Regions from separate parts of the Peribacillus sp. TH14 genome, predicted to be linked through region 2. Evidence: riboswitches for the same ligand, from Rfam matches in the RefSeq annotation. Region 2 holds a riboswitch; each other region holds the start of a gene.

Region 1 (4,762 bases), 4.1 Mb from region 2:
TTTCATCGGGACTTCAATGGAATGTGGGATCAGCCCACTTAACACTTGCAAAAGTGTAGACTTTCCACATCCGGACGGTCCCAACAATAGAACTTTTTCACCTTTATCAAACGAGACGGATAAGTCCTTGAATATCAAGGACTCATCACCGGGAAACTTCAATCTTAACTTTTCAACAAGAGCTATTCGTTCCATACTTATCAACCTCTACTTTTGATCCAGTGCAGCATAATCCTTACTTGATACTGGACGAACTAGATTAGTTACTCCTGTTGCTTCTAATACTTTTACTAGATAGTAAGCAAATACACCAGCAAAGAAAATTGACCCGATAAATCTTGCAATCATAAATAATAGTAAATTCCAAAGAGAGAGGGCACCAATTTCTCCGTATGCAAAATCCATGAGGACCGATCCTACACATGAAGCTATCGCCGCTAATACAGCAACCGACATATTAAACTTTTTATACCTGAACGCCATAAACACCAGTTCCGCGAATACTCCTTGTACAACTCCATATAAGAGTACGGTTAATCCCCACGGTGAACCTAAAAAGAATTCACCGGACGCTGCCGCGATTTCTGCCAACAGAGCCACACCCGGTTTCCTCATAACTAAAAAAGCAACGGGCCCTGCTATAAACCACATTCCATAAATTAATTGATCTACATGTAACCCTAATGGTTTAACGGAATAATATATCGATCCCCAAAGGATATAAACTATTCCAAATGCGACGGCAATCACGATTGTGACTAAAATATCCGTTAATTTCAACCCTTTTCTCATTGTCAATCTCCTTTATACTTCTAATGTTTCCTTATGCACTGGCCAAGTTTCTAAGCGATAAGCCATTTCCCAAAATGAGTATTCATATTGACTGCTAAGGATAAAATGCTCTTTCATTCTTTCTTTGTCTTCTTCCGTTACTTTTTCAGCGATCTCATCAAGTCTCGCGATTTGTTCTTCTACCAACGTACGGAACCATTCTCCTCCGTATGCCGCAATCCACTCTTGATAAATTGGCTCATCAGGTATACACCCTTGCAGTTTTTCACCTATTTCATAGTACAGCCAGTAACACGGTAAGATGGCCGCAATCACATCCCCTAAATGGCCAGAATACGCGGCACGATACATATGGGATGTGTAGGCATAGGCAGTAGGAGCAGGCTTAAAGTTTTTCCTTTCTTCTTCTGTAATACCTAATCTCTCAGAAAAATTTTCATGAAGCTTTAATTCAGCTTCATATGTTCCTTGTGCATGGCTTGCTAGTCGACTAGTTGTATGTAAATCTGTTGCTTTGACTGCACCTAAAGCTTGAACTCTAGCAAAGTGAGATAAATAATATGCATCTTGCATGACATAAAAACGAAAACACTCTACTGGCAATGTGCCATCTCCAATTCCTCTAACAAACGGGTGATTGAAGCTTGCTTCCCAAATATGATCTACTTCTTTACGAATGACCTCTGAAAATTTCATTTTCTATACCTCCAAATTTGTATTTTATTAAGCAATGAAACTGGATAAATAATGATTGGTAACCTATAATCACCTCTTTTGAGCAAATAAAAAACCACTTCCTTTACCGACGTAAAGAAAGTGGTTGTACTTGAAATAATACATAAACGTATTGTTTCATGACCCCACTTCCCTACGCTGGTGTAAACCAGATCAGGTTCTAAGGGTCTTAAAGTTATACTTTAATCTCAGCTTCTGCGGTAAAATTGACTTTTACCTGTAAAGCACCCCTAGTGGTACAAATTGTATATTTAGTTCATTTGCCTTTATATTAACACGTTCAATCTAATTGTCAAACTTATTAAATAAAGTTTTTTTAGTAATGTATAAAATCCAACGATATGTTAAATAAAAAATCGCCTAACATACTCTTTGGAAATCGAACTTAATCACATAAAAAATATTCTCTATTAACCTTAAGCAAAGTTTATTTTACTATTAATCCTGCTTTCCTAATTATCGTTGGTACTGTTTATGAAGCTGAGCCGCTATGATATTCTTTTGGATTTCGGATGTACCTTCATAAATTCTCGTAATACGTGCATCACGATAAAAACGTTCAATGGGATATTCAGAAATGTAACCAATCCCTCCATGAATTTGGAGAGCCTTATCAGCTACACGATTATACGTTTCTGAACCAAGTAACTTGACCATAGCCGCATTTTTAATGACGTTCTTTTTTTGATCAACCATCCACGCAACGCGATAGGTCATGGATCGAAGGGCTTCTGTATCTAATGCCATATCTGCCAAGTAATGTTGAATAATTTGTTGTTCGAAGATTGGTTTGTCGAACTGAATTCTCATATGAGCAAAATCAATCGACATCTCAAGTAATTTTTCACACGACCCTAGGTTTCGTGCTGCCATTCCTGCACGTCCATTCGCCAAGATTTTCAGGGCATTCATATACCCTTGCCCCTCTTCACCCAATACATTCTCAACTGGAACTTCACAATCCTCAAAGAAAATTTCAGAAGAATGTGAACCATGAAGGCCCATTTTCCGTTCGATTTTTCCTAGTTGAAATCCTGGGGAGTCTTTTTCGACGATAAAAGATGTGATTCCTTTTGCACCCTTAGAAGGATCTGTAACAGCCATTACTGTAAACACATCTGCGATTGGAGCATTAGTAATGTAATGTTTGCTTCCATTCAGGATATACTTTTCACCCTTTTTAACCGCTGTTGTTTTCAGATTTGAGGCATGTGAACCTGCGCTTGGTTCAGTTAAAGCAAAAGCGCCAATTCTGTCACCTGATGCCATGTCAGGTAAATATCTGCGTTTTTGTTCTTCATTTCCCATCTCTACAATTCCAACGCCGCCAATTCCCGTATGTCCGCCTATTACTGTTGTATAACCGTTATGTGTTCTTCCCAACTCCTCTAGAATGGCGCATTTCCCTACCATATCAATGCCTAACCCACCATATTCTACAGGAATGCTAAGGCCAAACAGTCCCATTTCTTTCGATTTCCCCATAATGATTTCTGGGATTTCATTGCTTTCTTCAATTAACATGGCATGTGGTTCTACTTCGTTATCAATAAATTCTCGGATTCCTTGTTTTAAAATTTTGATATCGTCTGAAAATTCAAAATTCACGGTATTTTCTCCCCCTTCTATTGGTATTAGGTTTAATTCCTTAACCCGATTTCTTTTACATATAGGAGGATACTATTCTCCTAAGCTTCGAAATAATACAAATGGCTATCAAATCAAACAAAATCAACCTATTTGACCCACTGGGTGATTAAAAATCCTAAGAAATATTTTCAGGCTATAGTTTTACTTTTTGTGATTACCATTTAATCAGTTTCATAAAGTCAAACCATGGTTAAGCCGCCATTGACGGAAAGAGTTTGCCCAGTTACATATCCTGCTTCTTCCGAAACAAAATAGGCCACAGCACCGGCAATATCTTCTGGTTGAGCTAAACGACGGAACGGAATCGCTTTCTCCAAAGCTCCAGCTATTCCTTCATTGTAAGAACCAATTTCTTGAAATAAAGGCGTGTCGGCTGGACCTGGCGCAATACAATTGATGTTAAGCTTATGACGTGCCATTTCTCTTGCTATTGTTTTCGTGAACGCAATGACCCCACCCTTAGCAGCCGAATAGACGGCCTCACCGCTAGATCCAATTCTTGCTGCATCCGACGCAATATTGACTACCTTTCCGTAACCGTTTTCAATCATAAGCGGTAAAATTTCCTTACAAGTATGAACTTGACCCAGTAAATTAATATCGATAATCCTTTTCCAAGTGCTTGGATCACTTTTTAGGAAAGGTTCTACTTTGTCCCATCCTGCATTATTAACCAATACATCAATCTTTTGATAAAGGCTCACTGATTCTTCAACTGCTTTTTTCACACTCTCTAAACTCGTTACATCACAATAGACGGCCTTAGCTTCATAACCCGCTTGCTCAATTAAAGAAACAGTTTCTTCTGCGTTTTTACTATTGATATCGGCCACAACAATGTTCATATTTCGAGAGGCTAATGTTTTAGCAATCTCTCTACCAATTCCGCTTCCTGCTCCAGTGATAAATGCTACTCGGTTATTCATCATAAATCCCTCCATTTTTATCATGAAATTGCTATGTGGTTACATTAACTGGTCCTATATTTTGTCTTGTATCTTTTCGTTTATCATTTCCCGAAGACGGAACTTCTGGATTTTCCCGCTAGGAGTACGCGGAAAATCATCCATGATTTCAAGTTGTTCTGGCCAATATTGTTTGGCCAAACCTTTTTCATATAGAAATTTCTTTAATGATTCCATTGTAATCGGGCTCTTCCCTGGTCTTACGCTGATACATGCACATGCTTTTTCCTGAAGCCTAACATCTGGTACAGCAATGACCTGCACGCTTGAAATATCCGGGTGTTCATATAATACGTTTTCTACGTAAGCGACTGGTATATTTTCACCTCCACGAATGATAATGTCTTTGTTTCTTCCAGAAATCCTGATATATCCTTCTTCATCCATAATTGCTCGATCACCGGTAATGAACCATCCGTCCTTATGTTCTGCAATGGTGTCATCAATCCTCTTCAAATACCCGACAAATAGGGCAGGACCCCTAGCAAGTAAATCACCTTCTTCATTTGGAGCGCAGATCTTTCCTTCAAAATTCACTACTTTCAACTCCATTTCCGGAAATGGAACCCCATCGGTATTTGTCAGTTTTTCTGCTGAATCTTCAAGTCTCGTCAAGGTCA
Region 2 (4,762 bases):
CCCCTATTCGAACATCCTCTTTATTTGGAAGACCAAGGTGCTCTTTCGGTGTCACATAACAAAGCATCGCAGTTCCAAACCAGCCAATCATGGCAGCCCCAATCGCAGAAGTAATATGATCGTAGCCAGGAGCTATATCAGTTGTTAGGGGTCCCAATGTATAGAATGGGGCTTCTTGACAAACTTCCAGTTGCTTATCCATATTTTCTTTAATTAAATGCATTGGAACGTGACCGGGCCCCTCAACCATAACTTGTACATCATGTTTCCAAGCAATCTTTGTTAGTTCACCCAATGTTTCCAATTCCGCAAATTGCGCCTCGTCGTTTGCATCTGCAATAGATCCAGGACGAAGTCCATCTCCTAATGAGAAAGATACATCATATGCTTTCATGATTTCACAGATTTCTTCAAAATGAGTATAGAGGAAGCTTTCTTCATGATGAGCCAGACACCATTGAGCCATAATAGAACCCCCACGGGAAACAATTCCCGTCATCCGCTTTGCTGTTAATGGGATATATCGCAGAAGCACACCAGCATGTATGGTAAAGTAATCAACACCTTGCTCAGCCTGCTCAATTAAAGTATCCCGAAAAACCTCCCATGTTAAATTTTCAGCGACTCCATCTACTTTTTCAAGCGCTTGATAAATCGGTACTGTTCCAACAGGTACAGGCGAATTTCTAATAATCCATTCACGGGTTGTGTGTATATTTTTTCCGGTAGAGAGATCCATGATGTTATCGGCTCCCCAGCGAGTGGCCCAAGTCATTTTTTCTACTTCATTTTCGATGGATGAACTAACCGCTGAATTCCCAATATTCGCATTTATTTTCACATGAAAATTACGTCCGATAATCATCGGCTCACTTTCAGGATGGTTAATATTAGCCGGTATAATGGCCCGCCCGCTAGCTACTTCATCTCGTACAAACTCAGCGGAAACACTTTCTCTAATCGAAATAAACTCCATTTCTGGGGTAATGATACCTTTACGAGCATAATGGAGTTGGGTTATGTTTCTCCCCTTCTTTGCACGCAAAGGATTTCTTATCAATCCCGGAAAAACTTCTGCTTTGGAATGAGACTCAACTTTTTTATACCCATTATCTTCTGGTTTTATTTTACGCCCCACATACTCTTCAACGTCTTCCCGTTCAAGAACCCAGTTGCGTCTAATAGGGTCAAGACCTTTACGAATATCAATAGAATACTCAGAATCCGTATAGAAACCGCTAGTATCATATACGCGTAGAGGTAAATTTTCCTCTTCACCAAATGCTCCTGTTGTGGGACTTAGTTTAATTTCACGCATAGGAACTTTTATATCAGGTCTAGACCCCTCTACATAAACTTTTTTACTTCCTGCAAAATTGGACATAATTGAAACGTTCATGTCATTTACTGAATTACTCATGATTTCATTTCTCCTTTTTAAGTTAGATTAAAAAGGACAAAATCCAATCCATTTTCGCACGAAAAAGCCAGGTCTCATATTTAAGACCCGGCTAAAGTTAGTATGACTACAGAAATGACCAAATTACATGTCATTGAATAGTAGATTCTAACTTCCCCACGCTGGTATGAACCAGATCAGGTCCTGAGGGTTAAGAAGCTTTAACGCGCTTCTCTCTCAGCCCAACTTTTATTGGACACCCCTAGTCTGAATAATATTAATTATTACATGGTAACTATATACCATCCATTTTGGTTTGTAAATAAATTCAAAGACCTATTATTTTAATGCCATGTTTTGAATTAAATAAAATCCCCTCCAAGTTAAGTTTTTTTGAACTTACTACTTGAAGGGGATATATCCGTTATTTATTTAGACTCTCAAGGATAGGAAAAAGCTCCTCTAAATGCGTAATTTCATAATTAGGGATGACTTCATTCCGTTCCTTATCATGACGGTTTATCCAAACCGATTTAATGCCTGCACGTGATGCACCAAGGATATCCGTCATTAAATTGTCGCCGACCATTAATACTTCATGCTTATCAAGCTCCATGATTTCTAATGCATGCTCGAAAATAGAAGCATCCGGTTTCCCACGTCCAAACGCGCCGGAAATAACGATTTGATCGAAATAAGGAACTAACTCAGGCGTGATTTCAAGCTTCGTATTTTGAAGCTCAGGCGAACCATTCGTCAGCAATAACAATTTGTACTTCCCTTTTAACTCATCTAACACCTGGAATGTTTCTTCATAAATAAATGGTTTTTTCCGTCTCTCAGCAGGGAAACGTTCTGCTAGCTCAAGACCAAATGCCGGGTCATCTATCCCTAATGCCTTCAAGCCTCTTGTCCATGCCTCTTTCCGATAAGCTGGTACAATCTCGGCCATCTTACGGAATTCATCATGATCATCTTGAAAATTACCCCAAAGTCCTTCAAACGGGTTGATACCGATCATTTGCGTAAATTCATATGTATCATAAGAAGAATAAAGCTCACGTGCTTCTTTCCGTACCGCTTCCTCAAACTCGTCAACATTCAAATCATATTTCGCCTTTGCCAATTCGCATGTCGCTATAAAAGCCTCTTTCACACTCTTCTGATCCCAAAGTAACGTATCATCTAAATCAAAAAAAACTGCCTTTACCAAAATGCTCACCCTCTTTTCCCTACCATTGAATTCGAAAAAATTACACTATTACAATAATAAACCACAACCATTAGAAAAAGAATAACTATCGGTAAAATGCCTTCATCTTTCTTTGAAATATCAAAAGGCTTACCCTATTTGCTCATGAAAACTTAAAAAAGTTCACATGCGAGTTTTTCCTTATTTTCTTTCGAACACATACAACTTTCCATTACTAGCAATCTTAAACTTTGGACCTGCGAATCCCCGTCGGATCAGCTCTTTCCTCATATATACCATGAGAGCAGCATGACTCACAATCAAAACATCCTGCTCTCCTTTTGCGAGAAGCTCGTCCAATACTTTATTGATCCGTTTCTCAGCAATCTTAATCTCCGCTCTCGTCTGCTTGTTAACTACCGAGCAACAGCGAATCCAAATGGCCCAAAGTATGAATGGCAGCTTCACCTTCCCGTTAAGAGGTGGAGATGGTATTTCCCGAAGTTCCTCCATCTGATTAACCTCACCAGGATAGATATGCTCAGCCGTCTTCACTGCTCTCGACATATCGCTGCAATAACATCTCTTCCATTCCACATCGTCCAATAAAGTTGTCCCATAAATAATATCTGCTGCATCATAATCCTTAAACCATTGATTCATATCATCCGCCGTCACATATTTTCCAGTTGGGAATTCATGTGCCACCTTAAAGTGTCGTACTAAACCAATTTTCATTTTTTTCTCCTCTTTAACTTTTGAAATAAAAAATTCACTTTCTAATTGATCCACCTACTTATATAATAGATAATGTAAAAATTATACAAAGGTGGTAATTGAATGCTATTCAAGAATTTCACTAAGATTGTCCTTGCTGTCGCATTAACTTTTACATGCATCTCTTTTTTACTGATAAAAATCGACTCAGTCTCAGCGACCACTACAGAAAATGCCACGGTAAATACGAAGGGTTCCCCTTTAACTGTTAGAAGTGGCCCCAGCACCAGCTATAAAAAAGTAGAATCGTTGGAGAAAGGGAAAGCCGTAACCGTTTATTCGAAAACAAAATCCGGCTGGTCGGAAATTCGGTACAATGGAAAAAAAGCCTATGTATCTACAAAATATTTAAAATTCAGCAATGTGAAGATAACCAAGAAAAAATATAAAAATATCAGTGACTTGTCGTATCCGCAAGTATCAGGACTTAAAAGTAAAGCAGCTCAGGATAAAATTAATCAGGTGTTAACTAAGCATGCCAAGGACGCCTATTCCTCTTATCTGCAAGCCAAAAAGGATAGGGAAAAAGATAAAAATGAGGAATGGTGCAAAGAATCCCCATACTCTTGTCAGTATAGTTACAGTATTTCGTATAAAGTGAAATTCAACCAAGATGGAAAGCTAAGCATTCTTATTGACGATTACTACTATAGCGGTGGAGCTCATGGAATGGGATACACAACATCCTATAATTTCAAAGAATCTTCCGGTAAACAGGTGAAAATCAGTGAAATCCTCACATCCAAAGTGAAATATACGAAGGTGCAGAAATATGCTTATGACTACATGAGGAAAAGAGATAGTTTTTATGTGAAAAAACAGAGCGATGTTCCCGTCAATAAGGATTCACAGTTCTATTATACAAACGGGGGGATCTATCTCGTATTCCAAGAATATGAAGTGGCTCCTTATGCCGCTGGCCATCCTGCCGTAAAAATCCCAAGTAAGGTTTATAAATAATTTCGTTGCACAGGGGCTAACTCCTGTGCTTTTTTAGTACCCTTTAATTCAATATATCTAACAAATGATGAAAAATATAGAACCATATTTCACAATCCGATGCGATTTCATGCATACTTACCATCGCATTCAAAAAAGTGGATTTTTTAATAATAGATATTTGATGGGAATATGTTTTTAACCAATGCCGAACTTACTTTTGTCTGATTTAAACATAATTCGAAGAAGCTCTTAGTTAAAGGACGAGAATAAGGAGTGAATAGGGTTAGATGAGGCCGAATACGAAGAAAAGCTAACCAGAACAGATTTAAAATGATCCAAGAATAATAATGAAAATAGAGAAGGCTTTTACCTTCTCTATTTTTTTCACTTCAAAAATTGGAGTTCCGTAATCGTACATATTTTTCTAAATTTATATTTACCGCTCATATCAC
Region 3 (4,762 bases), 2.2 Mb from region 2:
GACGTGCACTGTCATGCATCATGCCCGGATGGGTCCATTCCCTTTTGAAAACCCCTTCAAACGGCCATGGGCCATCCGTTTCAAGCATCATCAGCTTAAGCGGATAAACCGAAACTAACTCCTGTATTTCTTCTTCGTAACAAACATCAGGTGTGATGGAAATGTGGTACCCGTTTTTGACCATTCTTTCTACTGTTTGGATATCCCCTTTAAACCAATGAAAATGGGCCTTTGTAATTTGATTTTTCTCTAATAGGTCGCAAACAACAGGCGCATCATCATAGACCGCATGAAGAATAACTGGTTTTTCAAACTCTTTCGCAAAAGCAAGGAACCTATCAAGTATCTCTATGTACTCTGATGTATCTATACTGGGATTTTCTTGCCTTAAGTAATATGGCAGCCCTACCTCACCTACAGCAAACATATTGTGCCTATGTCCCCGCATCCAACTCAATAAATCATTCACTTCTTCTTCACTTGGGAGGGACTGCTCAGGATGAAAACCAAAGGCAGGCTTAATACGTGAATCTTTGATGGAAAGCTGATAATTTTTTATGGACGAGGCCAAATTCATGGAAACAGTTAGCAAGGATTCCACTTGTGCCTTTTCCATATCAGTGAGAATCTGCTTCTGCTTACTTTCATCATACCTATCCAAATGGATATGGCTGTCGATGATTTTCATTTTATATTCCCTCCTAACTTAAGTAGTAAAAGTTGGCTTTAGTGCGGCATATAATTCTCTCTTCAAATTGAAAAATTCATCACTAAGAAGCTGTTCCTCACTTCTTGGCCTTGGAAATGGAACTACAACTTCTTTGATGACAGTTGCTGGTTTTGCTGATAACACGTATATTCTATCGGAAAGGAAAACCGCTTCATCAATGCTATGCGTAACAAAAAGCACCGACCTCCGATTTTCTTCCCAAACAGACATCAGCCATTTTTGCATTTGCAATCTTGTCAGTTCATCCAAGGCAGAAAAGGGTTCGTCCAAGCACATCAATTCCTGTGGACTTAAAATACTTCGAATAAACGCAGCTCTTTGCTTCATGCCGCCAGATAATTCGTGCGGATATGCTTTCTCGTACTCTTCTAATCCGGCTTTCATCAATAGAGCTTTTGCCATTTCTTTATCTTTAACCCCCGAAAGCTCGCTTCCTAGCAAAACATTTTCTAATACCGTTCTCCAAGGTAAAAGGGATGGCTGCTGAGGCATATAGCTTATATGACCCTTTAAGCCATTTATTTTTTTACTGTCCAGTGAAATGATGCCATGATGCGGCTTCAAAATGCCCCCGATTAGGTGAAACAATGTACTTTTCCCACTGCCAGATGGCCCAAGGATGGTTACAAACTCTCCATCATCCACATAGAAATTTATATTCTCTAAAATATTCTGTTTACCATCGAAAGAATAGGAGACATCTTTAATTTGCAGCTTCATCCTTTTCACCCTCCTTTCTCTTCCATGAAACAAAGTATCTTTCAAGTATGGTAATGATTCCAAAAAAGAGAAGACTCAGTCCCATAATGATAAAAATGGAAACAAACACCCGATCTGTCCTAAATGAAGAGGATGCGAGCGTCATATAAACACCTATCCCCGATTTAGCCCCAAGCCACTCCGAAATAACCGCCCCCATTACACTGTAAGTGGCCGAAATTTTCAGTCCAGAGAAAATGAACGGAATCGAGTGAGGAAGTTCTAGCTTCCAAAATAGTTGCATTTTCCCTGCTCCCATCATCTTGAAATAATGCTTAAGTTCATAAGGAGTCTGGCGAAAACCGTCCAATGAAGCAACAGCGAGAGGGAAAAAACATACGAGAGAAATCACAATCAGCTTCGGCAGCATACCAAAGCCAAACCAGATGACTAGAAGCGGCGCCAAAACGATGATAGGAATATTTTGTGATAGAATGAGAAGCGGATAAACCGCATCTTTTACACCAGGAAAAAGGTGTAAGAGAGCAGCAATTACTAAGCCAATACAGCTTCCAATAAAAAAACCAGATAATGCAAGGTTAGTAGTTGATATAAGGTGTCCAAAAAGGCTATGAAACGACTCTATTCCCTCGATAAAAATGGCTGATGGAGCAGGAAGTAGCCATTTTTCAACCTTTAATAAGCCTGTTGCTAACTCCCACACTATTAGCAACAATAATAAAAGAAAGAAGGGAGCCCCCTTCTTCCAAATCTTTCTTCCGCTCATGGCCGATATTTCTCCGTTAACGTATCCATCGTGATTCCGCTAGGCTGGTACAATATTTTCACTTGGGAAATGACATTCGGCGAACCTATTTCAATCATTCTCACATTCATTTTTTCTATAACGGCCAGAAGCTCAGAAAGCTCACCTTCCATTGTTGTTTCAAGCGGGTGCACCTCGTACTTGACACCTGATTCATCGATGATTTTGATCGCTTCATCGACTAAGGGGATGACATTTTCCCCTTTAGGAATAATTTGTATACTAATTAATGAGTTTGCCATTGTAGTTCCTCCTATTGTGGTAAAAATTCATTGGTAAATGCTTTCTCAGGATCGAAATCACCTTCAAGAAGATTATTTTCAGTCATCCACTCACTATAATTCTTCCAAATTTCAAGCTTTTGTTCACCCCATCTAGGAGCATCATCCTGATACTTAGATGCAAGCCACTTCTGGCTTTTCTTCACTAGCTTTTTATCTAGATCTGGTGCAGCCTTGATTAAAATGTCTGCCGCATCATCAGGATTCTTAATCGCAAACTGGTACCCTTTCGAAGTTGCCTCTACGAACGCTTTAACAGTATCTGGATCCTCTTTAATCATCTTTTCATTTGTGGTCAAAACAGGCGTATAGTAATCGAGCTTATCTGAGTAATCAGTTAAGTAAACCATATTCAGCTTTTCATTTCGCAATTCAGCCTCAATACCTGTCCATCCATAATAAATCCAAGCGAAATCAATATCTCTTTTCACTGAAGTGAAAAAATCCGAGTCGCCTGTATTTACTATTTCCACTTTATTTACATCCGCATTATCTTTTGTCATGAGAGATTCGATGATAGCCTTTTCAACTGGAGACCCCCAGCCACCATACGTTTTCCCTTCAAAATCCTTAGGTGTTTTAATATTTTTAGCCACAGGAGAAGCGAATCCTGAGGTATTATGCTGGATGACAGCCGCTAACGAAACAATCGGCACGCCTTGCACACGAGCCTGTGTAATGCCCTCCTGGTAGCTCACGCCAAATTCTGATTTCCCTGAAGCCACAAGCTTATCAGCTCCTGCCTCACCTGGCATGATAATTTCTACATCCAGGCCTTGTTCTTTAAAATACCCTTTTTCCTTCGCTACATACAATCCTGTATGGTTTGTATTCGGTGTCCAATCGAGAACAACCGAAACCTTTTTTAATTCTTTATTGTCTTCATTTTTACCTGCTTCTTCCTTTTCAGTAGTGCCGCCAGCACCACATCCAGCTAAAAGGAATAACAAAGTTATCAGTGGCAATAATTTATTCACTATTTTTCCTCCTACACATTATATAAGGTCCATATGCCGAAACTTTATTGGGTGCCAGTCCCCATCCAAATAATAGATTAAAAAACAAAAACGCCCGAGGATGAATTCGGACGTTAACATACAAAACAGAAAGTCAGTCATAATATGTTCCCTCCGCTGGCATCATCCAGATCAGGTTCAAAGAGTCAGCATCTTAAGGACGCAATCTCAGCCAGCAATACCGGCTCCCCTACATTTCTTGCACATATGAACTTTTCTCTCTCATTATATCAATTCATACAGAAAAGGGAATACTAATTTGCTTCTTCTAACGATGGGCCATTCTGATCATCCTCAGTAATAGGAATAAAATTTGATCAGTATTGTTCAGCAACTCATATAATAATTATTATTACACTGTAGATAGTTCTTGAACTACTTGAATTAATCATTTAATTTTGTGACCAAGAGGTGGATATGATTATGATAAAAATTAATCAAAAATGGTTAGATGTCAGTCAAATCCAACCAGGTATAATATCTGAAAAAGCATTAGAAATTCTCCAATTAATGTGGAAATATCCGAATATTTTTGTATATAAGACAATGGAAGATCTTAAATTCGATATAGAGATGAGGCTGCAAGTCAATAAAGCTGCCGTTTCGTTAGATAAGAGTAATCCTGAATTTACAATACTCGAGGATTCTGTATGCAATGAACAATATTGGCGACTTACAAAAGATGGAGCATTTGAGCTTAAACCAAGCGTACCCCCTCATCTGGCACTTGAGGATATTTTCATTAACGGAAGTCTTTACGCTTTCGAATGCGGGACAGCGATAGTCATTGTTTTTTTAAAAGCTGTTTTAGATACGGTTGGTCCTAAGAATTTTGACCGTCTTTTTTCAGGCCTTACTCTTTATGACTGGCACTATCCGCAGAATTTGATTCTTCGAGTTCATGAAGGGACGGGTTATGTACCAGGCGACTGTGTTTACTTCAAAAACCCAGATTACGACCCGAGCACTCCAGAATGGCAAGGGGAAAATGCGATATTCCTTGGAGAAAACCTCTTTTATGGCCATGGGATTGGGATTACCAATCAACAAGGAATCATCGATGAATTAAATAGCAATAGAAAGTGGAATGCCATCATATCAGCGTTCCTAACAAAGCATATTGTAAGTATAAATAGTTCCCACTATAGTCAATTCAAGCCAAATATCCCCCGTAATAACTCCGTGTCGCTTCATGACTGCCTATCCAATA

The links. Region 2 has a riboswitch for thiamine pyrophosphate ahead of thiC (phosphomethylpyrimidine synthase ThiC). Riboswitches for the same ligand answer to the same signal wherever they lie in the genome.
Region 1: another riboswitch for thiamine pyrophosphate. It lies ahead of tenA (thiaminase II); the one in region 2 lies ahead of thiC (phosphomethylpyrimidine synthase ThiC).
Region 3: another riboswitch for thiamine pyrophosphate. It lies ahead of JFU50_RS16815 (ABC transporter substrate-binding protein); the one in region 2 lies ahead of thiC (phosphomethylpyrimidine synthase ThiC).

The regions. Positions count from the first base shown of each region.
Region 1 is NZ_JAEKEK010000001.1:5,278,735-5,283,496, forward strand. It holds gene JFU50_RS25420 (ABC transporter ATP-binding protein) at 1-195, opposite strand, end outside; gene JFU50_RS25425 (ECF transporter S component) at 208-792, opposite strand; gene tenA (thiaminase II) at 805-1,488, opposite strand; TPP riboswitch at 1,641-1,769, opposite strand; gene JFU50_RS25435 (acyl-CoA dehydrogenase family protein) at 1,984-3,135, opposite strand; gene JFU50_RS25440 (SDR family NAD(P)-dependent oxidoreductase) at 3,357-4,103, opposite strand; gene JFU50_RS25445 (AMP-binding protein) at 4,158-4,762, opposite strand, start outside.
Region 2 is NZ_JAEKEK010000001.1:1,228,675-1,233,436, forward strand. It holds gene thiC (phosphomethylpyrimidine synthase ThiC) at 1-1,423, opposite strand, end outside; TPP riboswitch at 1,557-1,673, opposite strand; gene JFU50_RS06115 (HAD family hydrolase) at 1,824-2,612, opposite strand; gene JFU50_RS06120 (histidine phosphatase family protein) at 2,793-3,329, opposite strand; gene JFU50_RS06125 (PdaC/SigV domain-containing protein) at 3,432-4,328, shown strand; gene JFU50_RS06130 (hypothetical protein) at 4,695-4,762, opposite strand, start outside.
Region 3 is NZ_JAEKEK010000001.1:3,472,729-3,477,490, reverse strand. It holds gene JFU50_RS16835 (TatD family hydrolase) at 1-688, opposite strand, end outside; gene JFU50_RS16830 (ABC transporter ATP-binding protein) at 707-1,450, opposite strand; gene JFU50_RS16825 (ABC transporter permease) at 1,434-2,216, opposite strand; gene JFU50_RS16820 (thiamine-binding protein) at 2,213-2,497, opposite strand; gene JFU50_RS16815 (ABC transporter substrate-binding protein) at 2,509-3,513, opposite strand; TPP riboswitch at 3,645-3,754, opposite strand; gene JFU50_RS16810 (protein-glutamine gamma-glutamyltransferase) at 3,976-4,762, shown strand, end outside.